Regions from separate parts of the Bacillus sp. L381 genome, predicted to be linked through region 2. Evidence: riboswitches for the same ligand, from Rfam matches in the RefSeq annotation. Region 2 holds a riboswitch; each other region holds the start of a gene.
The links. A riboswitch is a leader RNA that binds a small molecule or an ion and turns the genes downstream of it on or off. The one in region 2 is predicted to bind thiamine pyrophosphate.

Region 1 (4,232 bases), 400 kb from region 2:
GGCGGGGATGTACATGCTGACCAGCAGGAGGAGTTAGATTCGGCGCACCGTGCTTATATTAAGGAAACACCGATTCGGCCGTGGAATTTAATCATTCCAATCGGGCTGTTTTTACTGTTAACACTGTTTCTCAGCTGGTGGGACGGCCATTCAAAAGCACAAGGGTTTTTGAATGCTTTTATCAAAAGCGATATGCTTGGCGTCATGTTAACCGCATTATTGGCAGCGGTTATTGCAGCATTTGCTCTTTTTATGTTTCAGCGTTTTCACGCAAGCGAGCTTGTGACGCATTTTATTAAGGGCGGAAACGAATTGGTAAACGTTATTATTATGTTATCGCTGATTTGGGCCGTAACAGCAGTATCTGAGGATCTGGGGTTTTCGAAATATGTTACTTCTCATTTAACGTCATGGATCCCCCATATGTTTATTGCGCCATCTCTTTTTATACTTGGAGCGGTTATATCCTATTTTATCGGATCATCTTGGGGGACTTGGGGGCTTTTAATGCCGCTCGGCGTGACGCTGGCGGTTCAGTCGCATACCAGCTTATTATTAGCGATTGGGGCCGTTTTTGCCAGCGGAACATTTGGAGCGTTTGCTTCCCCTCTCAGTGATAATACGGTGACAACCTGTACGGTTTTGGGGATCGATGTTGTGAAGTATGCCCGTTCGAAGCTTGTTCCGGCGCTTATCGCTGCAGGGATCTCCGTTGTTTTATACGGTGTCTTTTCATTTTTCAGATAACAAAGAAATAATTTGAAGGCGGCATCCGGAATGGGATAACGCTTTTTTAAGTTATACTTGAGAAAAAAGAGGTGATGGCGATGAAGCAGATTATTGCATTGGGCGGCGGGGGGTTTTCCATGGAGCCGGATCATCTTGTGCTGGATCAATATATTTTGGAGCAGTCGGTGAGACCAGAGCCGAGAGTTTGTTTTTTGCCGACGGCAAGCGGAGATTCGGAGAATTATATCGCCAGGTTTTATCAGGCCTTTCATAAGCTGGAGTGTGAGCCTGATCACTTGTCGCTGTTTAAACCGCCTCGTTCTGACCTCAGATCTTTTCTCATGAAGAAAGATATTATATATGTCGGCGGCGGTAATACCCGCAATATGCTTGTCTTATGGAAAGAGTGGGGGCTTGACCTTATTCTTCGTGAGGCTTGGGAAAGCGGCATCATCCTGGCGGGCCTCAGCGCCGGGGCGATTTGCTGGTTTGAAGAAGGTGTGACGGATTCAGCGGGAGATTTGAGAGAGCTGCGAGCTTTAGGGTTTTTGCCGGGCAGCTTTTGTCCGCACTATGACGGAGAAGAGGAGCGCAGACCGGCGTATCACCGTCTGATTTCAGAAAAGAAACTCCGGGAAGGCTATGCCGCTGATGACGGCGCTGCGCTGCATTATAAAGACGGTCAGCTGTTCCAAGCTGTCTCTTCCCGGGAAACGGCAAAGGGGTATCGGGTTTTTGATACCGAAGAAGGCGTTAGGGACACAGAGCTTATGACCGCTTCGTTATCTGAATTTTAATAATATGCTTTTTTTTGTATACAACTTATGTTACGATGAAACCGAAATTCATAGTTACTGGGGGTGCCCGTTTAAGCGGGCTGAGAGAGAAGCGGCGGCTTCTTAACCCTTTGGACCTGATCTGGTTCGTACCAGCGTGGGGAAGTAAAGGTTTTATTATTGTTGATGAAAACAATAATAGTTTCTTTCTGACTGCAAAACCGGGTTCTCTATTGAACCCGGTTTTTTGTGCTGGTGCTGAGCTTGATTCTGTTATTCAAATGATAAAGGAGAGATTTGTATGCAAAATCAATCAGTACAGCAAGCGAACATTTCCATTATGTCGAGTTTTTCAGGCAGTAAAAAGGTTTATGTAAAGGGTTCTTCGCCTGGCATACGAGTGCCGATGCGGGAAATCAGCCTGAGTGCGACAACGGGGGCGTTCGGTGAAGAGGAGAATCCGCCGGTCCGTGTTTATGATACGAGCGGACCGTATACAGACCCGGATGTACAGATTCATATTCATGAAGGTCTCAGGCCGGTCCGCACAGAGTGGATTACCGGGCGCGGCGATACAGAGGAATATGCTGGAAGGACTGTAAAGCCTGAGGACAACGGCTATAAAAAAGAAGATCATACTGCCGAATACCCCGGTTTACAGCGGAAGCCGCGGCGGGCCAAGGCAGGGAAAAACATAACACAATTGCATTATGCGAGAAAAGGCATCATTACGCCGGAAATGGAGTTTATCGCAATACGCGAGCATGTTTCTCCCGAATTTGTGAGGGAAGAGGTGGCGAGCGGCCGGGCGATTATTCCTTCTAACGTCAACCATCCGGAAAGCGAGCCGATGATTATCGGCCGGAATTTTCATGTGAAAATCAATGCAAATATCGGCAACTCGGCTGTTACGTCTTCTATCGAAGAAGAAGTCGAAAAAATGACGTGGGCGATTCGCTGGGGCGCTGATACGATGATGGACTTATCGACGGGAAAAGACATTCATACGACACGTGAATGGATCATCCGCAATTCCCCCGTGCCTGTGGGGACGGTGCCGATTTATCAGGCGCTTGAAAAAGTAAATGGCGCTGCCGAGGATTTAACGTGGGAAATTTATCGTGACACACTGATTGAGCAGGCGGAGCAGGGCGTGGATTATTTCACCATCCATGCCGGCGTATTGCTTCGTTACGTCCCGTTAACGGCCAAACGCACGACGGGGATCGTCTCCCGCGGCGGGGCAATTATGGCGCAATGGTGCCTTGCTCATCATCAGGAAAGCTTTCTGTACACGCATTTTGAAGAAATCTGCGAAATCATGAAGACATATGATATTGCTTTTTCTCTTGGTGACGGGCTGCGTCCTGGTTCGATTGCAGATGCCAATGATGAAGCGCAATTTGCTGAATTGGAGACTCTCGGAGAATTGACGGAAATCGCATGGAAGCATGATGTGCAAGTGATGATTGAAGGACCGGGCCATGTGCCGATGCATAAAATTAAGGAAAACATGGACAAGCAGATGGAAATTTGTAAAGAGGCGCCTTTTTACACGCTCGGGCCATTAACGACAGATATCGCTCCGGGTTATGACCATATAACTTCGGCGATCGGCGCGGCGATGATCGGCTGGTACGGCACGGCGATGCTTTGTTATGTCACCCCGAAGGAGCATTTGGGCCTGCCGAATCGTGATGATGTAAGAGAAGGCGTCATTACGTACAAAATCGCGGCGCATGCCGCAGACCTTGCCAAAGGGCATCCGGGTGCTCAGATCCGTGATGACGCTCTGTCTAAGGCGCGGTTTGAATTCCGGTGGCGCGATCAATTTCATTTGTCGCTTGATCCTGAAAGAGCAATGGAATATCATGATGAAACGCTGCCGGCTGAAGGCGCAAAAACGGCTCACTTCTGTTCGATGTGCGGTCCGAAGTTTTGCAGCATGAGAATTTCTCAGGATATTCGCGATTATGCGAAAGAAAACGGTCTGACTGAAGACGAGGCCGTCAATGAAGGATTGAAGGAAAAAGCAAAAGAGTTTGCAGAGAAAGGAAGCCGTTTATATCAATAAAAAGAAAAGATGAGGATGGAGTGTGTCCATCTTCATCTTTTTTAGAAAAACGATAACCTTCGAAGCGGCGGGATGCTCTGCTCAAAGCGGAATACGTTTTCCGGGTCATACTTCGTTTTGACTTGACGGAGGCGGTCAACATTTTCTCCGTAATATGTCCGCAGCCAGTTTCTGATGTCTATATCAGGCCAATTCACGTAATCCCCCATCGTTTCTCTTGAAAGAGATGTTCTCAGCCCTTCGATCCAGCGGACGTTTTGTCTTTCCTCTTCAGGAGACGTCCAGCTTGTTAAATATTCCTGGGCAATGATTGCGTTTCGATAATAGAATGCCGTTTGATCCGAAGCGATTCGTCCGGCTGCCCCGCCGAGAGATTGCTGCCAGACACTGGCGTTTTTATTCGGAGCGTGCTGCAAGTAGCGCTTTAAAGTGGAAATTGCGCGTGTTGACAAAGGTTTTTCAATAAAGGATCCTGACCGCTTTATCTTTTGCGGCTCATTGCCTCCCCGTCTGTTAAAAAAGGCTGCCGCTCTAATAAACGGAACTGTCTTGACCATGCCGCTTCTCGGGTTTCCCGCTTTCATTAACGGAGCCAGCAGTTCTTTCAGCTCATCTTTTGTCCCGATAAATTGGCCGAGCGCTTCTATGCGGTT
Region 2 (4,232 bases):
CTATCATGCTCCGGAATTCTTTAATTTTCCCGTCCCGCAATAAAATGATAATACGTAATATGAGTTCGTCATAGGTCATGTTTTGGACCATCGGGACTCGTACCTCCTTTACGGAGACGCGCCGTCCGTCAAGGGAAGTGCGGCGGTTTGTCTCCTCATCATGTCGTCATTGGTTATCTGGCTGTATATGGGTACTTCTTCTGACATACTCGAATGGGGAGAATCCATACTCCGCACCTCCTTATCATGCTCAGTCATGTACGTTTTGAGGCATAAAAAAAACCTTCCGATATGAAGGCGAAAACAAGCACGGCAAATAAACGTGCGGGGCCTTCAATCGTAGAGCTTTAGCACTGTATGGCATAGGACGGCCATCCAGCTGCGTTAAGAATCACCTTATGTCGATGATTCCTGTTGACCCATTGGCGTCTTTGGACATTTTTGGGCAGCAGCGTATCTCCATACAGGAGCCTCACCTAACGAAGTTCTTATTTGAATTGACACACTGAGATTACAGAAAAAAAAGGAATGTGTCAACCTTAAATTTGTTATTTCAGCATATGCCTATAAAATAAATGGAATAAAGGCATAAAGCCCTTATTCCGGCAGATCGCTTTCATCTTCTTCAGAAAGGAAATGATATGATTCATGCAGCATGAGCGCGTATTCCCCTTCTTTTGTCGGGTGCGGTACATACTCAGCCTCGTTGATATACTGCTCTTCCCTTTTCTTCATGGGACAGACCTCCTTTTCAACTTTAGATTGTCCAAAAGAAGATCCGTTATCATAGGAAAGAAAAAATCACCAGATGAAGCGGACATACAGCTATATTTTTCGGATCGTGAAGAAGTTCCGCAGCAGCCACGGTCCCGGTTTGAAGCCGAGCGTTAATTGCCACGCGCCGATCGCCTGCAGTCCGTACTGCCGCACGAGAACCATTTTTTCACTCATGCTCCGCACATCCTCAAACCATACTTCATGCGTTCTCCCATTTTCATCAGTATACCGAAAGTAAGGGGAACGATCCTGCTGGGAATAATGGATCACTGATTGATGCTTCATGGCTGTTTCCATGGCGCGCTGATTGGAGATGGCGGATCCGATCGTTCCGGGGCGGTACGGAATCACCCAATCATACCCGTACAGCGGAACACCGAGTATCACTTTTCTTCTCGGGACCCTGCTGATGGCAAAATTGATGGTTTCTCTGACCTCTGTCAAAGGCGCCACGGCTCCCGGCTCACTGCCTGCGTGGTGCCAATCGTACGCCATAATAAACATATAATCGACGACTGCTCCGATTCCGCCGTAATCATATCCCCTCAGCCACGGCACTGCTTCACTTGTTTTCGCCGGAACCGATATTGTTAACGCGAGCTGGTGCTCCGAGAGCCGGGTTTTTAACTGCCGGAGAAATCCGGTAAAAAGATCCCGGTCGGCTTCTCTGACCCGTTCAAAATCAATATTTACACCGCCGTATCCCTTTCTTACAGTCAAATAGACGATATTGTTGACGAGGTTTGTTCTCGCCGTCGGGTTTTGCAGGACTTGATGAGCTAATTCAGGGCTGAACCCCCCTTCTGTCAGATTCGTGATGACGGCAAGCGGCCTCACTCTGTTTTGCCATGTGGTTTCTATCGCGGTTCTGTCGTTTAAATTATTAATGATATCTCCGTTCGGGCCAAAATGATATTCAAACAAAGAAATCGCCGATGAATAGGGCGCAAAATCATTAATTAACTCTCTGTCCGCTTCAGGTGTCCGAATGACATAAAATTGCAGGGTTCCTGCCAGATAGTTAGATATATCAGGGATCTTCACTTTCATACCCGGCCGCAGCCGGTTCGGCTGAATATTCGGGTTTGCCTGCATCAGCTGCATCTGCGACACATAGGCCTTACTTGCGATAACAGCATACGTATCATTCGGCTGAACCGTATATTCATTAAGAGGGATCAAAAGCGCCTGCCCCGGAACGATATTCGTTTCCTCAAGTCCGTTGACGCTTCTGATGCTGTCAACAGGATATCCGTACTTTCTGCTGATGGAAAATAGCGAGTCGCCAGACTGCACTGTATGAACAAACATAGATGTCCTCCGTTTCCTTTTGATCAAAAGGGCGTGATATACACTCTTCCTATCTTTATGAATGATTATCCGGTCCGATTCCAAACTCTGTTTTCGAGAAAGGCTGTTTACAAATCAGACATGATCAACTATGATGATGTCATCATAAAAAACTGTATAGGAAACGCACTAGGGGTGCTGTTATCGGCTGAGATAAAACATGCGGCAAGCGTGTTTTGATCCCTTATAACCCGATCTGGATAATACCAGCGTGGGGAAGTGCAGATTGACCGGAGCGCGGGTTCTTTCCCATGCGTTTTCGTTCTGCTGCTGCATATTCCCTCGGATATGCAGTTTTTTATTTTTCATTAAAAAACGGGGGAGGACACCGCATTATGAAACTGAATATGAACCGCCTGTAACAGAATCAACTCTTTCATACATAGGACTATCCGATAAGAAAGCAGGAGATCAGAATGAAAAATTGGAAAATGAGAGAAATTGTCGTCATGTCCGTCATCAGTGTTGTATTCGCTGTCATTTATTTATTATCAACTCATGCAAGCAATATAGCGGCAGGGTTTTTCGGCCGGATGAGCTACGAACCGATTTACGGCATTTGGTTTATCGTCTCGGTGATTGCCGCCTACATTATTCAAAAACCGGGAGCGGCGCTCGTTTCTGAAATCATCGCCGCGTTTGTGGAATGCTTACTCGGAAATCCGTCAGGACCGATGGTGATTCTGATCGGCATCGCACAGGGAATCGGTGCGGAAGCGGTCTTTTTAGCGACACGCTGGCGGATTTATACCCTGCCTGTGCTTCTTTTATCCGGTATGGGATCTTCTGTGACGAGCTTCATTTATGATTTGTTCGTTTCCGGGTACTCTGTTTTGAACCCGGGTTTATTAACCGTCATGCTTCTCATCCGTCTGGCCTCAGGCGCGCTTCTTGCCGGCCTTCTCGGCAAAGTAATCAGTGATGCGCTGGCTTACACGGGAGTGCTGAACGGCATGGCTCTCGGAAAAGAATTGAAGAAGAAAAAGAAACAGGTGAACCAAGATGCAGGTATTTGAACCCCTTCTATCGGCCCGCCGTCTTACCTTTTCTTATGATCAGGATGAAAAGCCGATTTTTCAAAACGTGTCATTTCAGCTCCGCAAAGGAGAGCGGGCTTTATTGCTCGGACCGAGCGGATGCGGCAAAAGCTCGCTCGCCCTTTGTTTAAACGGCCTGTACCCGGAAGCCTGTGATGCGGTTCAAACGGGAACCGTTTCCTTATACGGAACACCGCTTTCAAACTTGGCAGAGCCCGCCGCTGCATCCATCGGAGTGGTGTTTCAAGATCCGGATCAGCAGTTTTGCATGCTGACGGTTGAAGATGAAATAGCCTTCGGTCTGGAAAATTTGCAATATACAAAAGAAGATATGGATACCATCATCGATGACGTTTTGGAAAAATTAGAAATCACTCATCTGAAAACACGAACGATCGCCTCGCTGTCAGGCGGTTCAAAACAAAAAGTGGCGCTCGCCTGTATCATTGCGATGGATCCGGAACTCATTATTTTGGACGAACCGACGGCACAGCTTGATCCATATTCCGTCCGTGAATTTGTGCGGCTGATCAAAGAACTTCAAGCCAAAAGAAACTTCGGCCTTCTCGTAATCGAGCATCAGCTTGATCATTGGGCGCCGTGGATGGACAGGACGATTGTCCTTGACGAAACCGGTCAGATCGTGATGGACGGAGAGACGGACGCTATCTTTGAAACAAAGCTTGAAGAGCTGACGAGACTCGGCATTCCGATTCCGCGGGTGATCCTATTGCAGAAATACGTCAACATTCCTTTTACATTGTGCAAAGAAAGTCTGTTTCACAAATCTGTACCGGCTCTTCCCCGCCCCCGGTCCGCCGCGCTTTCGGCAGAGGAAGCACTGAGTGTTCACGGGCTGTCATGCAAAAGAGGAACGGATATCATTTTTCAGGATGTGAGCTTTTCCGTAAAAAAAGGGTCAATTACTGCGATTGCCGGTCCTAACGGAACAGGGAAGTCCACGCTCCTGTCCGCCGCGGCCAAGCTCATCCGTCCTGTGAGCGGAGACATCAAAATAGACGGCAGACCGATAGATTCCTATTCTGAAAAAGAGCTTCGGCGCCTGAT
Region 3 (4,232 bases), 190 kb from region 2:
GCAATGTATCAGAAGAAGGCGGTTGACCTCTTTTAAATCAAGCTGATACTGGCCTTTTTCCGTTTCACATATGGCGGATTCAGCCGAAAAAGGCAGCGCCCGGACTTCATTGATGACGCGGTCGTCGACGGTATAGCTTCCTGCACTGATAGACGGACCGATGACAGCCTGAATATCTGTTAAGCGCGAGCCTTCTTCGTTTACCCAGCGTTCCGTCATGATGCGCCCGATTTGTCTGACCGTCCCCTTCCATCCGGCATGGGCAGCGCCGATAATGGAATTCACCGGGTCATAAAAATACAAGGGCACACAGTCTGCAAAACACAGGGCCAAAAAAAGATTCGTATCTTTCGTATAGAGCCCGTCCGTCCCGCGGAATGCGGAGGAATAGTCTCTCGCCCCTTTTCCTTTATCCCCGGCCGTCACGTGTCGGACGCGGTTTTCATGTGTCTGATCTGCGAATACCCAGGAATCCAGATCAGTACCGCATAAGGACGCTATGACTTCACGGTTTTTCACAACATCATGAGCTTCGTCCCGGACGTGCAATCCGGTATTTAATGACTCATACGGAGGATTGCTGACACCGCCGTTTTTGGTTGTGAATCCGGCGATGACCTTTGTGTTATGCTGATTCACACGATTCCAGTCTTCTATCATGAGTGCCGAGGGGGTGGTAAAACTAAACGGGTGATATGTATTCATGAGGATCCAACCTTTCGACAAACATTAAAAAAGCGTAATTTCCCACTCATTTTAACACAATTTCAAGCATACGTTTAGCGGCTGATTGAAAAATCGGATAAATAAATGTGCCGGAAACATTGAGATTTCCGGCATTTTACAAGTAAAGGGAGGATTACGCTCCCCCCTTTGGTTCGTTTACACGCACTAAGATGACATCTTCCCCAATTTTAACTATATTTCGCCAAGGAATGATCATTTCCTCTTCTTTTCCGAAAAAACCGAGAACTTTTCCGCTGCCGCCTAAAATAATCGCCTGAATTTTCCCCGTCGTCACGTTAATATCAATATCACCGATGCTGCCGAGCTTTTTTCCGTTCGACACGTTTACCACATCTTTTATTTGAAATTCAGATATGCTGATCATTCGTATCACGCCCTTCGCCCATTCTTTTTCCCATTATATGAACGGCCGGGCTGAACCTTGTCACATCGGGCAATCTTTTTTGCGGTTACACCAGGTGAGGATAAAGCTCAGCATGACTTTTGTATAGTCCATAAGCTCATCAACGGATACTTCCTCGTTTACGGAATGGGCGTTTTTTAAATCACCGGGCCCGTATATTACACTCGGAATCCCGGCATTATGAAGCCACCCTCCGTCAGTTACGGTTTGGGAAACATCAATGACCGGCTCCTGTTTTTTGACAGCTGAGTGTGATGCCGCCAGGACAGAAACTGCCGGATGATCGGGGTCGATTTCAAGCGCGGGGAACACCTCGCCTCTGTCTTCAATCATGGAAGATCCGCCCCATTTGAACACCGGCCTGTTCTCCCTGAGCCACAGATCGCTGTCAGAAACACGGTTTATATAGTCTTCGATTTCAGCGGCTGCTTGTTCGTGTGTTTCGTTCGGATAAAAGTGGACGGTAATCCATAACCGGCATTCATCGGCGACAAACGCTGCGTGTCTTCCCCCTTCAATGACGGCGGGGTTGATTGTATTGGTGCCGGGCGCAAAGCCGGGATAGCTTTTCGTTACCGCCCAGTGGCGCTCCAGCTCACCCAAGGCAGTGATGATTTTCGCCATTTTTTCGATTGCGCTCGCTCCGAATGCGCCTCCGCCCGCATGAATCAGATTACGCCTCATGCCGTCATGAAATGTTTTTTTGCTTTTCAATTCTATCCAGCCGGTGATTACACCGCCCTGCCCTTGAATATGCAGGCTGCTTGTATCCGCGACAACCGCAAAATCCGCGTGATAGCCGCGTTTGCAGCACTCCAGCGTCCCCGCCTCACCGACTTCTTCTCCGATCACAGACTGTACAATAAGGTCGCCCGCAAGCTTAATGCCCGCATCATGTATCAGCTTCAGAGCAAAAAGAACACACGCCAATCCCCCTTTCATATCAGCAGCGCCCCTTCCGATCAGCATGCCGTCTTTTACGAGCGGCTGAAACGGGTCAGAGTCCCAGTCTTCACCCTGAACCTCGGCGACGTCAATGTGTCCGTTTAAAATCAGGCTTTGATGCCGGTTTGAATCTGTCCCTTTTAAAACGCCGACTACGTTCGGATCTTCCGGATACACATCCCACATATCGACCGAGCAGCCGGTTTCTTTTAAAAATCCGGCCACCCACTTCTGAGCTTCTGCCGTATTTCTTGCCGGCGGGGCCGGAGTCGGAAAGGCTATCAACCTTTCAGCAATATGTATTAAGTCGTCCCGCCGTTTTTCCGCTTGGTGCAGCAGCATGTCAAGCTGATTCATTGAGCATCTCTCCTTTGGCTGTATCAAAAAAACCGTTTCATCAAATGAAACGGGTAAAAAACGGATCTTCCTCCGCTTTTTTCACCGCTTCCCTCCGCCGGCATGATCCGGATCAGGTCCGTTAAGGGTTGAGACAAACGTCTCTCTCAGCTGCATGGCAGCACCCCCAGGGTGAACGTTATGTTATTTTACGGATGATGCCGCTTTTACACGTGTTAAAAACGGGCGGCCGTTGTTCCATAAGACATTGACAGGCATATCAAAAAACGCTGTAAGCCGCTCATCTGAAAGCATGTCTCTGATTTTCCCGGAGGCGAACACCTCGCCTTGTTTTAAAAGCAGCGCCTGATCAAATACCGGCAGAATTTCTTCAGCATGATGGGTGACATAAAGGATGGACGGCGCATTTTCTTTTTCAGCGATAGACGTAATCGTGTCCAGCAGCTGCTCTCTTGCCATAAAATCCAGACCCGTCACGGGCTCGTCCAAAATCAGCAGTTCCGGATCAGCCATAAGCGCCCGCGCAATCAGCGCTCTTTGCCTTTCCCCCTGTGATAACGTCTCATACCTTCTGTCGGCGTAACTGATGGCGCCTAAATCCTTCAGAAGACCGATCGCTTTTTCCCTCACCTGTTCACTCGGGGTTTCGTACAGCCCGATTGAGGCGTACGCGCCGCTCAGGGCGATTTCAAAAGCGGAATCCGCGGTATATAATTTGTGCTGAAGTCCTGCTGAAACAAGGCCGATTTTCCTTCTGAGTCTGTCACCGAGCTCTGTTTTGCCGAAATGGTGGCCGAGCACCTGCATCTCTCCTGAAGTGGGGAAGTAATATGAGCATAACATATTCAGCAAAGCGGTTTTTCCGGCACCGTTTAATCCGTACAGCACCCAATTTTCGTTTTTCTCAACGCGCCAGTTGATATCTTTCAAGATCCATTTGCCGTTTCTTTTTAATGATACATTGTCCAGATGTAAAATCATTGCGGTTTCCCCCGTTTATTTATTTAAATTTTCTTAAAACTTTTACACATTAGAATACAGTACTTTTTTACAGACGTAAACCGGCGCATGAAAAAAGCCTTTAACACAATGTTTAAAGGCTTTTTCCGTTATTGATGGATATTCTTATTCATTTGTTTAATGGCTGCCTTTTCAAGCCTTGAGACCTGAGCTTGGGATATGCCGATTTCTTCCGCGACTTCCATTTGGGTTTTCCCCTGGAAAAAGCGTTTTCGCAAAATCATTTTTTCCCGTTCGTTCAGTCTTCTCATGCCTTCTTTCAAAGCCAGCTCCTCAATCCATTGTGTATCCTTATTGCGCTCATCACTGATCTGGTCCATCACGTAGATCGGATCGCCGCCGTCATTATAAATCGGCTCAAACAGTGATACCGGATCTTGGATGGCGTCAAGGGCAAACACAATTTCTTCATGGGGCACTTCAAGAACTTTGGCGATTTCCTCTGCTGTCGGCTCCCTGCTTGTCTCACTGATTAACCGCTCTCTTACTTGAAGCGCTTTATATGCGATATCGCGAAGCGACCTCGAGACGCGGATCGGATTGTTATCCCGCAAATATCTGCGGATTTCTCCGATAATCATCGGTACAGCGTATGTTGAAAACTTAACATTATGGCTGAGGTCAAAATTATCAATGGATTTCATTAGTCCGATGCAGCCGACCTGGAATAAGTCATCAACATACTCTCCTCTGTTGTTAAACCTCTGAATGACGCTTAAGACAAGGCGCAGATTGCCGTTTACAAGCTTTTCTCTCGCTG

Region 1: linked by a shared signal. The riboswitch ahead of thiC (phosphomethylpyrimidine synthase ThiC) and the one ahead of QRX25_RS06475 (ECF transporter S component) in region 2 are both predicted to bind thiamine pyrophosphate.
Region 3: linked by a shared signal. The riboswitch ahead of QRX25_RS07455 (acetylornithine deacetylase) and the one ahead of QRX25_RS06475 (ECF transporter S component) in region 2 are both predicted to bind thiamine pyrophosphate.

Annotation. Positions count from the first base shown of each region.
Region 1 covers NZ_CP127224.1:868,910-873,141, forward strand. Annotated here, with positions in the region: gene QRX25_RS04300 (Na+/H+ antiporter NhaC family protein) at 1-747, shown strand, start outside; gene QRX25_RS04305 (Type 1 glutamine amidotransferase-like domain-containing protein) at 828-1,526, shown strand; TPP riboswitch at 1,576-1,686, shown strand; gene thiC (phosphomethylpyrimidine synthase ThiC) at 1,807-3,579, shown strand; gene QRX25_RS04315 (FAD-binding oxidoreductase) at 3,621-4,232, opposite strand, start outside.
Region 2 covers NZ_CP127224.1:1,268,361-1,272,592, reverse strand. Annotated here, with positions in the region: gene mgtE (magnesium transporter) at 1-91, opposite strand, end outside; M-box (ykoK) riboswitch at 326-491, opposite strand; gene QRX25_RS06485 (transcriptional regulator SplA domain-containing protein) at 598-735, opposite strand; gene QRX25_RS06480 (glycosyl hydrolase family 18 protein) at 826-2,088, opposite strand; TPP riboswitch at 2,249-2,362, shown strand; gene QRX25_RS06475 (ECF transporter S component) at 2,544-3,143, shown strand; gene QRX25_RS06470 (ABC transporter ATP-binding protein) at 3,130-4,232, shown strand, end outside.
Region 3 covers NZ_CP127224.1:1,460,033-1,464,264, reverse strand. Annotated here, with positions in the region: gene pgeF (peptidoglycan editing factor PgeF) at 1-705, opposite strand, end outside; gene QRX25_RS07460 (YlmC/YmxH family sporulation protein) at 860-1,111, opposite strand; gene QRX25_RS07455 (acetylornithine deacetylase) at 1,172-2,452, opposite strand; TPP riboswitch at 2,525-2,630, opposite strand; gene QRX25_RS07450 (ABC transporter ATP-binding protein) at 2,636-3,433, opposite strand; gene sigG (RNA polymerase sporulation sigma factor SigG) at 3,562-4,232, opposite strand, start outside.